Linked DNA regions of Sphingosinicella sp. BN140058. The protein of the gene in region 2 interacts with the protein of the main gene of each other region in a pairwise test. Links are inferred from orthologs where the notes say so. Each region holds a gene or a part of one and is shown on either strand. Other genes may lie near its edges.

Region 1 (4,324 bases), 2.3 Mb from region 2 along the record:
TCTTCACCAAGCTCGACGTACCTTATTATTGCTTCCACGACGTGGACGTGATGGCCGAGGCCAGGACGGCGGACGAGCACCGCCGCCATTTCGCCGAAGCGGTCGATCACCTGGAGAGGCTGCAGGCGTCGTCGGGCCGCAAGCTGCTGTGGGGCACGGCCAACCTGTTCAGTCACCCGCGCTTCCTTGCCGGCGCCGCGACCAGCCCCGATCCCGAAGTCTATGCATTCGCGGCGTTGCAGGTCCGCGACGCGCTCGACGCCACGCACCGCCTGGGCGGAGTCAATTACGTGCTGTGGGGCGGCCGCGAGGGCTATGAGACCCTGCTCAACACCGATCTGAAGCGCGAGCTCGACAATTTCGGCCGATTCCTCAGCCTCGTCGTCGAGCACAAGCACAAGATCGGGTTCGAGGGCACGATCCTGATCGAGCCGAAGCCGCACGAGCCGACCAAGCACCAGTACGACTTCGACACGGCAACCGTGTACGGCTTCCTCAAGCGCTACGGGCTCGAGAATGAAGTGAAGGTCAACATCGAGGCGAACCATGCCACCCTGTCGGGCCACACGTTCGAGCATGAGATCGCCACCGCCGCCGCGCTCGGCATCTTCGGCTCGATCGACGCCAATCGCGGCGATCCGCAGAATGGCTGGGACACCGATCAATTCCCCAACTCGGTCGAAGAACTGACCCTCGCGGTGCTGGAGATCCTCCGCGCGGGCGGCTTCACCACCGGCGGCTTCAATTTCGACGCCAAGGTCCGGCGCCAGTCGATCGATCCCGCCGATCTGTTCTACGGCCATGTCGGCGGTATCGACACGGTGGCGAAGGGCCTCCTCAACGCCGCCGCGATCATCGAGGATGGCCGCGTCGACGCGGCCAAGGCCGAGCGTTATTCCGGCTGGGACGGGGCATTTGGCAAGCAGATCGCCTCCCTCGATCTCGCCGGCATCGCGGACCTCACCGCGCAGAAATCGATCGATCCGAAGCCACGGTCAGGGCGCCAGGAGCGGCTGGAGAATTTGTTCAACCGTTTTATGTGAATCCGGGTTGGGGAGGCGGCTTTCGCCGTCTCCCGCTGCTCACCCAACCGCGACGCTGCTGGAGCAGGCACGGCCTGCGACAGCGGTGTTGGGGGAGCGCGCGCCCGCTTCGCTCCGCCGACCCAGGCCACCGACCGCAATACGGGCCGCCCCCATGACCGCTCAACCAGCCGTCACGAAGACGTCTTGCTGCAGAACGATCGTTGCTCAGGACACTAGAGCCTGCTCCACACCTTAGGTTGGAGCGAACGCAGCCCTGCCGCAAAGCAAGTAAGCGACTGGATCGAGGTCCGTGCTCAGACGTCGAGGTTGGCGACGTTCAGGGCGTTTTCCTGGATGAAGTCGCGGCGCGGTTCGACCACGTCGCCCATCAGCCGGGTGAAGATCTCGTCGGCGATGTCGGCCTGGGTGACCTCGACCTTGAGCAGGCTGCGATTGGCCGGATCGAGCGTGGTTTCCCACAATTGATCGGCATTCATCTCGCCGAGACCCTTGTAGCGCTGGATCGCCATGCCCTTGCGGCCCGCCGCGAGGATCGCTTCGAGCAATTCGGTCGGGCGGCGAACGAGGACGCCGCGGGCGTCGGGCGCACGCTCGGCAGGCGGTGCCGCGTCGAGGGCTGCACCGGGGGTGTTCGCCTCCTGCACGCTCTCCTCGTCGGTCGCCGCGGCCGCAGCCGCCGACTTCATCGACACCAATCGCGAGGATTGCGCGTAAGCGGGAGCCTGCTCGGCAGTCAGCGTATGCAGCTTGCGGGCTTCGGCCGATGCGATGAACTTGTGATCGACGATGTGATGATCGGTGACCCCGCGCCACAGGCGACGCAGAATGTAATCGCCATCAACGCCGAGTTCGCCCGTCCAGGTCGATTCCTCGTCGCCCCCCTGCAGCCATGTCGCGGCGCGCAGGATCGCATCCGCTCGCTCGCCGGCCGCAAGCGCCGGATCGAAGGCCCCGCCGAGTGCGAGCGCTTCGATGATCGCCGGGTTGTAGCGCTTGGGAACGTAGCGCATCAGGGTGCGCACCCGCCGGGCATGGTCGGCGAGTGAGCGCAGATCCTGGCCTGAGCGCGGGCCTTCCGCGGTTTCGAGCAGCATCGCGCCGATGCCGGCGTCGACCAGATAATCGTCGAGCTTGCCGTCGTCCTTTACATAGACTTCGGACCGGCCCTTGGTGATCTTATAAAGCGGCGGCTGAGCGATGTAGAGGTGCCCGCGTTCAATGATCTCCGGCATTTGCCGGTAGAAGAAGGTGAGCAGCAGGGTGCGGATATGGGCGCCATCGACGTCGGCGTCCGTCATGATCACGATCTTGTGGTAGCGCAATTTTTCGATGTTGAAATCGTCGCGGCCGATCCCGGTACCCATCGCCTGGATGAGGGTGCCGACTTCCTTCGACGACAGCATGCGGTCAAAGCGGGCGCGCTCGACGTTCAGGATCTTACCCTTCAAGGGCAGGATCGCCTGGGTGCTGCGATCGCGACCCTGCTTGGCGGAACCGCCGGCCGAGTCACCCTCGACCAGGAACAGCTCGGACTTGGCGGGATCGCGCTCCTGACAATCGGCGAGCTTGCCGGGCAGCGAGGCGATGTCCATCACGCCCTTGCGCCGGGTGAGCTCGCGCGCCTTGCGCGCCGCTTCGCGCGCCGCCGCGGCATCGATGATCTTCTGGATGATCGTGCGGGCGTGAGCCGGATTTTCCTCGAGCCACTCGGCCATCTTGTCGGCGATCAGGCTCTCGAGCGGCTGGCGCACTTCGGACGAGACGAGCTTGTCCTTGGTCTGCGAGCTGAACTTGGGATCGGGCAGCTTGACGGAGACGATCGCGGTCAGCCCCTCGCGCATGTCGTCGCCCGTGAGCGACACCTTTTCCTTCTTCAGAACGCCCGATTTCTCGGCATAATTGTTCATCGTGCGGGTCAGCGCGGCACGGAAGGCGGCAAGGTGGGTGCCGCCGTCCCGCTGCGGGATGTTGTTGGTGAAGCAGAGGACCTGCTCGTAATAGCTGTCGTTCCACTCGAGCGCGACGTCGATGCCGATATCGTCGCGTTGCCCCGAGACCGAGATCGGATCGGGGATCAGCGCCGTCTTGGTGCGGTCGAGATAACGGACGAAGGCTGCAATGCCGCCTTCGTAATAGAGCTCGATCGCCTTTTCGTCTTCGTGCCGGGCGTCGGTGAGGATCAGGCGCACGCCGGAGTTTAGAAAGGCGAGCTCGCGGAAGCGGTGCTCGAGCTTGTCGAAGTCGAACTCGACGATCTTGAAGGTCGATGGGGAGGGGAGAAAGGTGACCTTCGTACCCTTCTTGCCCTCTGCCGCCGGGCCGTTGACCTTGAGCGGTGCTTCGGCGTCGCCGTGGCGGAAGCGCATCCAATGCTCTTCGCCGCCGCGCCAAATGGTGAGCTCCAGCCATTCGGAGAGCGCGTTCACCACCGACACGCCGACGCCGTGCAGGCCGCCGGAGACCTTGTAGGCATTGTCGTCCGAGGTGTTCTCGAACTTGCCGCCCGCATGCAGCTGGGTCATGATCACTTCGGCGGCCGAGACGCCTTCCTCGGCATGGATCCCGGTCGGAATGCCGCGGCCGTTATCCTCGACCGAGACCGAGCCGTCAGGATTGAGGGTGATCCGGATCAGATCGCAATGCCCGGCGAGCGCTTCGTCGATCGCGTTGTCGGAAACCTCGAACACCATGTGGTGGAGGCCCGATCCGTCGTCGGTGTCGCCAATGTACATGCCGGGCCGCTTGCGGACCGCGTCGAGACCTTTAAGCACCTTGATGGAATCGGCGCCGTAGCTGTTTTCACTCGGAGATGTTGCCATGCCGAGGATATAGCGACGCGCGCCTCGGAACCCAAGGAATTTAGCGTCAAGGGCGCCGCTTTCCTGTTTGGGCGGATCAGCCGGTCGGCCGTCCAGCCGTTCGTGGCGCGGGCGCCTGGAGATCCCCCTTCACATCGTCCCCGACACTTTCGCGCGGGAGCCCGCCGAGCGCCATCCAGATGATCAGCCCGATCAGCGCGGCGAGGCCGATGAGGAGGGCGATACAGGAACGGCGATTCTGTTTTTCGAGACGCATGGGCCATCAACGCCGGGCACGTGCTCCGGCTCCGAGGATGGGCAGTGCGGCGCAATTGTTCGGTCCCGGTGCATTGCACCCGCTCGGGCGCAATCTTAAGTCGCATCTCATGCTCGACGCCCAGAACGCTCCCGCCGTCCCTACCGCGATCCGCCGCGAGGATTATCGTCCGCCGGATTGGCTGGTGCCCGAGATCGTGCTCG
Region 2 (7,336 bases):
GGCATAGGGCCAGCGACCGGTCTTGGGATCGTCGAGCCCGACCGGCTTCATCGGCCCGTAGCGCAGGGTGTCGACGCCGCGCGCCGCCATCACCTCGATCGGCATGCAGCCTTCGAAATAGGGCGTGTCCTTCTCCCACTCCCGAAATTCGGTCTTCTCGCCGTCGATCAGGCCCTGGTGGAAGGCGAGATATTGCTCCTTGGTCATCGGGCAGTTGATGTAATCCTTGCCATCGCCGCCATCCGCGCCGGACTTGTCCCAGCGCGACGCCATCCAGGCGATGTCCATGTCGATCGAGTCGCGGTGGACGATCGGCGCGATCGCATCGAAGAAGGCGAGCGCATCTGCACCGGTGGCGGCGCCGATCGATTCGGCGAGGCCCAGCGCGGTGAGCGGGCCGGTGGCGACGATCGTCATCCCGCTTTCCGGCAACGAATCGATCCGTTCGCGCACGATCTCGATGTTCGGGTGGGCGGCGAGACGGGCGGTGACCGCGTCGGAAAAGCCGTCCCGATCAACCGCGAGCGCGGACCCGGCGGGAACCTTGTGCGCGTCGGCGCAGGCCATGATCACCGATCCGAGCGCCCGCATCTCAGAATGGAGCAGGCCGACGGCATTATGCTCGGCATCGTCGGAGCGGAAGGAATTGGAGCAGACGAGCTCGGCAAGGCCGTCGGTCTGGTGCGCGGGGCTTCGCTCGCCGGTGCCGCGCATTTCGGACAGGCGTACGCTGACGCCGGCCTCCGCCAGCTGCCAGGCCGCTTCCGATCCGGCGAGACCGCCGCCGATGATGTGGATTTGTTGTGTCATTCGCCCGTGCGATAGTCGCTTTGACCAGGAGGAGAAAGCCGTGTTGGACCATGTCGGTTTCGCCGTGTCGGATCTCGCCCGCTCGCGGCACTTCTACGAGGCGGCGCTGGCGCCGCTTGGAATCACGCTGATCATGGAAGTCGGCCCGAGCGAGACCGAGAGCCGTGGCACCGCCCTGGGCTTCGGGGTCGAAGACAATCCGTTCTTCTGGATCGGCGACAACGAACGGGTCGGCGAGGGCACCCATGTCGCCTTTCGCGCGGTTACCCGCGCCGAGGTGGACGCGTTCCACGCGGCGGCCCTTGCGGCGGGCGGCCGCGACAACGGCGCACCCGGCCTGCGGCCGCATTACGGACCGACTTATTATGCCGCGTTCGTCCACGATCCCGACGGCATCAACGTCGAAGCCGTCTGCCATCGGGAAGAATAGACCGCGAAAGCCCGGCTAAACCAAGGATGGATGCACCATTCTCGGACCAGGCTGATTCAGCCTGATCCGATCATGCTCTACTCCGCGCTGCCGTCGATCGCGGCGTCGCTTGCTGCCAGGGTCTGGTCCTCGACGTCGACGACGACCTCGGCTTCCTCTTCGCTTTCCTCGATGCGTGCCGCCGAGACGACATGTTCGCCGTCGGCGACCCGGAACAGGATCACGCCCTGGGTATTGCGCCCGGTCACCCGCACCGAGCCGACAGTGGTCCGGATCAGCTTGGCCTGATCGGTGACCAGCATCAGCTGCTCGCCGCTATGGGCTGGGAAGCTCGCGACCACGGGTCCGTTGCGATCCGAGCTGACGATGTTGGTGATGCCCTGGCCGCCGCGGTTGGTGCGGCGATATTCGTAGGCCGAAGTGCGCTTGCCGTAGCCGTTGGCGGTGACGGTGAGCACGAACTCCTCGGCGGCCTGGAACTGCGCCATGCGCTCCGGCGACAGGGTCACTTCGCGCTCGCCCTCCTTCCACGGCGCGGCCTTGAGGTAATCTTCGCGCTCCTGCGGCGTCGCATCGAAGCCGCGCAGCACCGACATCGAAATGACCTCGTCGCCGTCGGCAAGGCGGGCGCCGCGGACGCCGGTGGAATCGCGGCTCTGGAATTCGCGCACGTCGGTCGCGGCGAAGCGGATCGCGCGGCCGTTGCGGGTGGCGAGCAGGACGTCATCCTCTTCGGTGAGCAGCGAGACGCCGATCAGGCGGTCGTCGGAACCTTCCTCGAAGCGCATCGCGATCTTGCCGCTGGTGCGGATGTTGGCGAACGCGTCCATCGAATTGCGCCGCACCGATCCCTTGGCGGTGGCGAACATGACGTGGAGCGCGCTCCACTCCTCCTCATTCTCCGGCAGCGGCAGGACGGTGGAGATGGTCTCGCCTGCCGCCAGCGGCAGCAGATTGATCATCGGTCGCCCGCGAGTCGCCGGACCGCCCTCGGGCAGGCGCCAGACCTTCATCCGATAGACCTTGCCGAGGGTCGAGAAGAACAGCACCGGCGTGTGCGTCGACGTCACGAACAGATGGGTGACCGCATCCTCGTCCTTGGTCGCCATGCCGGCGCGGCCCTTGCCGCCCTTGTTCTGGGCGCGGAAGGTGTCGAGCGGAGTGCGCTTGATATAGCCTTCCATGGTCACGGTGACGACCATGTCCTCGCGCTCGATCAGATCCTCGTCGTCAATCCCTTCCGCAGACGGCGCGATCTCGGTGATGCGCGGAGTCGCATAGGCCGCATCGATCGCGTCGAACTCCTCCTGCATGACCGCATAGAGCTTGACCCGGTCGCCGAGGATTTCGAGCAGTTCGGCGATGGTAGTGGCGAGTTCGCGCAGTTCGCCGGCAATCTCGTCGCGGCCGAGCCCGGTCAGGCGGTGGAGCCGGAGCTCGAGGATCGCGCGAACCTGCACGTCCGACAGCCGGTAGGTGGCGTCATCCGCCTGATGCTCGACCGCTTCGACGAGCTTGATGTAGGGTGCGATCTCCTCGATCGCCCATTCGCGGGCGAGCAGGGCGGCCCGGGCTTCGGCCGGTGAGGCCGAACCGCGGATGATCCGCACCACCTCGTCCAGATTGGTGACCGCGATCACCAGCCCGAGCAAGATGTGGGCGCGCTCGCGGGCCTTGTTCAGCTCGAACTTGGTGCGCCGCGTGATCACTTCCTCGCGGAACTTGACGAACGCCTCGATGATGTCGCGCAGGTTCAGCGTTTCCGGGCGGCCGCCGCGGATCGCGAGCATGTTGGCCGGGAAGCTCTGCTGCGCCGGCGTGTGCCGCCAGAGCTGGTTCAGCACCACGTCCGCGGTGGCGTCGCGCTTCAGCTCGATGACGACGCGGACGCCCTCGCGGTTCGATTCGTCGCGGATGTCCGCGATGCCCTCGATCCGCTTGTCCTTGGCCGCTTCCGCGATCTTCTCGACCAGGTTGGACTTGCCGACCTGGTAGGGGATGGCGGTGAGGACGATCGACTGGCGATCGCCCCGCGCGGTCTCGACGACGTGGCGGGCGCGCATGATGATGCTGCCGCGGCCGGTATGATAGGCGTTGCGGGCGCCGCCCTGGCCGAGGATCAAAGGTCCGGTCGGGAAATCCGGGCCGGGCACGATCTCGATCAGTTCGTCGACGGTGATCGCCGGATTCTGGATGTAGGCGCGGCAGGCGGCCAGCACTTCGCCGAGATTGTGCGGCGGGATGTTGGTCGCCATGCCGACGGCAATGCCGCCGGCGCCGTTGACGAGCAGGTTCGGAAAGCGCGCCGGCAGCACCTGCGGCTCGCGCTCCGACGCATCGTAGTTCGGCTGGAAATCCACCGTGTCCTTGTCGATATCATCGAGCAAGGCGGAGGCGACGCGTGCGAGGCGGGCCTCCGTATACCGCATCGCCGCGGGCGGATCCGGGTCCATCGAACCGAAATTGCCCTGGCCGTCGATCAGCGGCACCCGCATCGACCAATCCTGGGTCATGCGCGCCAGCGCATCGTAGATCGAGCTGTCGCCGTGCGGGTGATATTTACCCATCACGTCGCCGACCAGTCGGGCGGACTTGCGGTAGGGCCGACCGGCGACGAAGCCGGCCTCGTGCGCGCCGTAGAGTATGCGGCGATGCACCGGCTTCAGGCCGTCGCGCACGTCGGGAAGCGCGCGGCTGACGATCACCGACATTGCGTAGTCGAGGTACGAGGTCTTCATCTCGTCGACGATGGAAATCGGAGAGATATCGCTGTTGTCGATGGTCGGCGGTACGCTGGCCACTTACTGTTCCTGTTGCTGCGGGGTGCGTCCGAACGGACGTCTGGAATGATCGCGGTGGACCCTAGCGCCTGTTTCCGCCGAGCGCCACCCGCGCGTGCACGCGTACGCGCGCGCACGCGTCGCCTAGAAGGTCATCCCCGGTGGAAGCGCCAGCGGGTGTCGTCGCTGTTGGCGGCGTCATAGGCATAGCCGTCGCTGTCGAAGCCCTTGACCTGGTCCGGGTCCACCAGGCCGTGCTCGCAGATGTAGCGTGCCATCATGCCCCGCGCACGTTTGGCGGCGAAGGTGTTGAAGCGCAGGCCGTTCGGACCCTCTTCGCGGAAGTCGATCTCGATGACGCGAACGCTCGCAGGCAGCTTGCCGTCGACCGCCTGCCAATATTCCTTGCTGGCGAGATTGATCACGGTGTCGCCGCCCGTCTCCGCGAGATCGGCGGCGAGCCGATCGGCAATCCTGCCCTGCCAATAGTCATAAAGGTTACGGCTGCGGCCCGGCGCCCATCTGGTACCCATTTCCAGCCGGTAGGGACGGATCGCGTCGAGCGGGCGGAGCAGGCCGTAGAGACCCGAAAGGATGCGCAGATGGTCCTGGGCGAAGCGCACCGCCTGATCGTCGACGCTGTGCACCTCGAACCCGGCATAGACGTCGCCTGCGAAAGCGTAGAGCGCCGGACGCGTCGGTTGCTCGGCAAAGCCGCGGTAGCGCTCGACGTTGAGCGCGGCGAGCGGCTCCGAGATGTGCATCAGCCCGGCAAGCTTCGGCTTGGACAGCCTGGCGGCGGCGGCGGCGAGCGCCTCGGCCTCTTCGGCGAACCGGGGCTGGGTCGGGTCGAGCGGGGGCAGGGGACGCTTGTAATCGAGCGTCTTGGCAGGTGAAATGACGGCAAGCATCGGGTGCGGTTAGCGATGCCGCGGCTTTGCTGTCAAACCGCCGCCCGAGGCGAGGGATTGTGGCGTGTTTCCGGCCGTTTGCGGTTCAAGCGGGGTTCAGTGCCGGGGCGCTAGAAACAGGCAGGGAATGACGATAGTAGAGCCACCCTCTCCAGGGCGGTGTTCGCTGCGGGGCAGTTCATCAGGAGGCATTTCGGTTATGGCTTCGGTTTCCAGGCTTTCGCTCGGAATCGCCCTCGCGCTCGGCACCGCCTCGGTCGTCGCGATCGCGCCGGCGGATGCGAAGAAGGCGCCCTATACGGGGCCGAGCTTCACCAAGGAGGAGCGGGCTTCGCTTGCCGCGCTGGAGGCGGCGCTCGCCGCCCGTAATTACAGCGCCGCCAACGCCGCGCTGACCACCGCGCAATCCGCCGCGCGCGGCGCCGATGCGCGCTACCAGCTTGCCGGCCTGCAGCTCCGCCTCGGCCGCGAGACCAACAATACCGCCCTCCAGGGCGCCGCGGTCGACGATTTGCTGGCGAGCGGCCGGATCCCCGTGGCCGAGCAGGCGCCGCTGTACGCGACCCAGGGCGTGCTCGCCTCGTTCGCCGGCAAGCGCGAGCGCGCGGAGACCGCGCTCGCCCGCGCCTTCGAACTCGCCCCGAGCCCGGATGCAGCGATCGCGCTCGCCCGGGTCAAGCTCGACCTGCGCAAGAATGCCGAAGCGGTCGCGCTGATCGACCGCGCAATCGAGCTTCAGGCGGCAAGCGGCCAGAAGGCACCTGAAGCCTGGTACCGGCGCGGCCTGACCCTGGCGACGATGAATGCGATGGCGCCGCAGGCAATCAAGTTCAGCCGCGCGCTGGTCGCCGCTTATCCCAATGCGACCAACTGGCGCGACGCGGTTCTGCTCTACCGCGATTATGCGAAGCCCGATGCGGCCACCACGCTGGACGCCACCCGGCTGCAGCGCCTGTCCAAGGCGCTCGCCGGGGAGCGAGACTATATGGAAGCGGCGCAGGCCTTCGGCAGCGCCAACCTCCCGGCAGAGGCGCAGTCCGTGTTTCAGGAGGGGGTGAACGACCGCATGGTCGATCCCGCCAAGGCGACCTTCAAGGAAGCCATCGCCACCTCCAAGAAGAACGCCACTTCTGCCAAGGCGAAGCTCGCCGCGGCCCGCACCGCGGCGGCCTCGGCAGCGACCGGTACCGCCGCGCTCGACGCGGGCGACCAATATCTGAGCTTCGGCGACTATGCTGCCGCCGCCGACCTGTATCGCATCGCGCTCCAGAAGGGCGGGATCGATCCCAATGTCGGCAACACCCGTCTCGGCATTGCGCTCGCGCTCGCCGGCCAGCGTCCGGATGCCGACGCTGCCTTTCGCACGGTCGGCGGCCCCCGCGCCGACCTCGCCGCCTTGTGGCTGATCTGGCTGTCCCAGCGCGCCTGATCGCCGAACCACCATCCCCCCTCAGGAGAGTTCGTCATGAAGTTCGTTTCCAGCCTCGCGATCGCCGCCTCGCTGATCGTCGGCGGCGTCGCTGCGGCCCCGGCCGTTGCCCAAGACAAGGCTGCCAAGGCGCCCGAGCGCAAGTTCAAGCTCAGCAAGGAAGCGCAGAACGCGATCGCGGCCCTCCAGAAGTCGCTCACCGAAAAAGCGGCCGATTTCCCGGAGAAGCTCGCCGCCGCGCAGGCGGTGGCGAAGAACACCGACGACAAATATGTGATCGCTAAGTTCCAGCTCCAGCGGGCGTCCGAGGAGAATAACAAGGACGCGCAGCGCGCCGCGGTCGAGGCGATCCTCGCCAGCGGCGGCGCCGACGCTTCCGAGACCACCCAGCTCCAGACCTATCTCGCCGGCAATGCGATCGAGTCCGGCGATTACGGCGCGGCGGAAACCTTCTATGCACAGAAGATCGCCGCCAATCCGAACGATCTCGACAGCGTCGTCAATCTCGCCCGCGCCAAGATCGAGCTGAAGAAGGAAGCCGAGGCGCTGACCCTGCTGCAGAAGGCGATCTCGATGAGCAAGGCTTCCGGCCAGAAGCCGCCCGAAGCCTGGTATCGCAACGCGCTCGGCATCGCCTACAAGCAGAAGAACACCGCACTCTCCAACCAGCTCGCGACCGAAGTTCAGCAGGCCTATCCGAGCCCGGAGAATTTCAAGAATCTGGTCTCGATCTCGGTCCCGGCAATTGCCAAGGACGAGGAAGCCTATGTCGATCTGATGCGCCTGATGCAGGACAGCGGATCGCTCGAGACCGGCGAGTATCTGCGTCTCGCCGAATATCTCGATTACAACCGCAATTGGGGCGAGGCCAAGGCCGTGCTCGAGGCGGCGGCCAAGTCCGGCAAGTCCGGCGCGGGGCATGCCGCGCTGCTGACCAAGGTCAACAGCCGGGTCGCGGAAGACAAGGCGGCGTTGC

Evidence for each region. Proteins that work in one complex are often made in the same cells at the same time.
Region 1: the proteins of gyrA (region 2) and gyrB interact in binary tests that used the Escherichia coli proteins (3 or more experiments, as listed by UniProt). The link is inferred for Sphingosinicella sp. BN140058 from one-to-one orthologs.

Annotation. Positions count from the first base shown.
Region 1 is NZ_CP035501.1:2,969,747-2,974,070, forward strand. Bases 1,103-4,213 are described here. They hold gyrB (DNA topoisomerase (ATP-hydrolyzing) subunit B), read right to left. Parts: upstream 3,866-4,213; coding sequence 1,340-3,865; downstream 1,103-1,339. Other genes in these bases: ETR14_RS13460 (hypothetical protein), read right to left, coding at 3,942-4,121. Also shown: xylA (xylose isomerase), read left to right, coding at 1-1,043; pepN (aminopeptidase N), read left to right, coding at 4,231-4,324. UniProt on the Escherichia coli protein: DNA gyrase negatively supercoils closed circular double-stranded DNA in an ATP-dependent manner to maintain chromosomes in an underwound state.
Region 2 is NZ_CP035501.1:5,308,053-5,315,388, forward strand. What follows is about bases 1,118-4,395. They hold gyrA (DNA gyrase subunit A), read right to left. Parts: upstream 4,042-4,395; coding sequence 1,318-4,041; downstream 1,118-1,317. Other genes in these bases: ETR14_RS24105 (VOC family protein), read left to right, coding at 1,118-1,240; yaaA (peroxide stress protein YaaA), read right to left, coding at 4,173-4,395. Also shown: methylenetetrahydrofolate--tRNA-(uracil(54)-C(5))-methyltransferase (FADH(2)-oxidizing) TrmFO, read right to left, coding at 1-810; more of ETR14_RS24105, read left to right, coding at 851-1,117; more of yaaA, read right to left, coding at 4,396-4,931; ETR14_RS24120 (lipopolysaccharide assembly protein LapB), read left to right, coding at 5,131-6,360; ETR14_RS24125 (tetratricopeptide repeat protein), read left to right, coding at 6,397-7,336. UniProt on the Escherichia coli protein: A type II topoisomerase that negatively supercoils closed circular double-stranded (ds) DNA in an ATP-dependent manner to maintain chromosomes in an underwound state.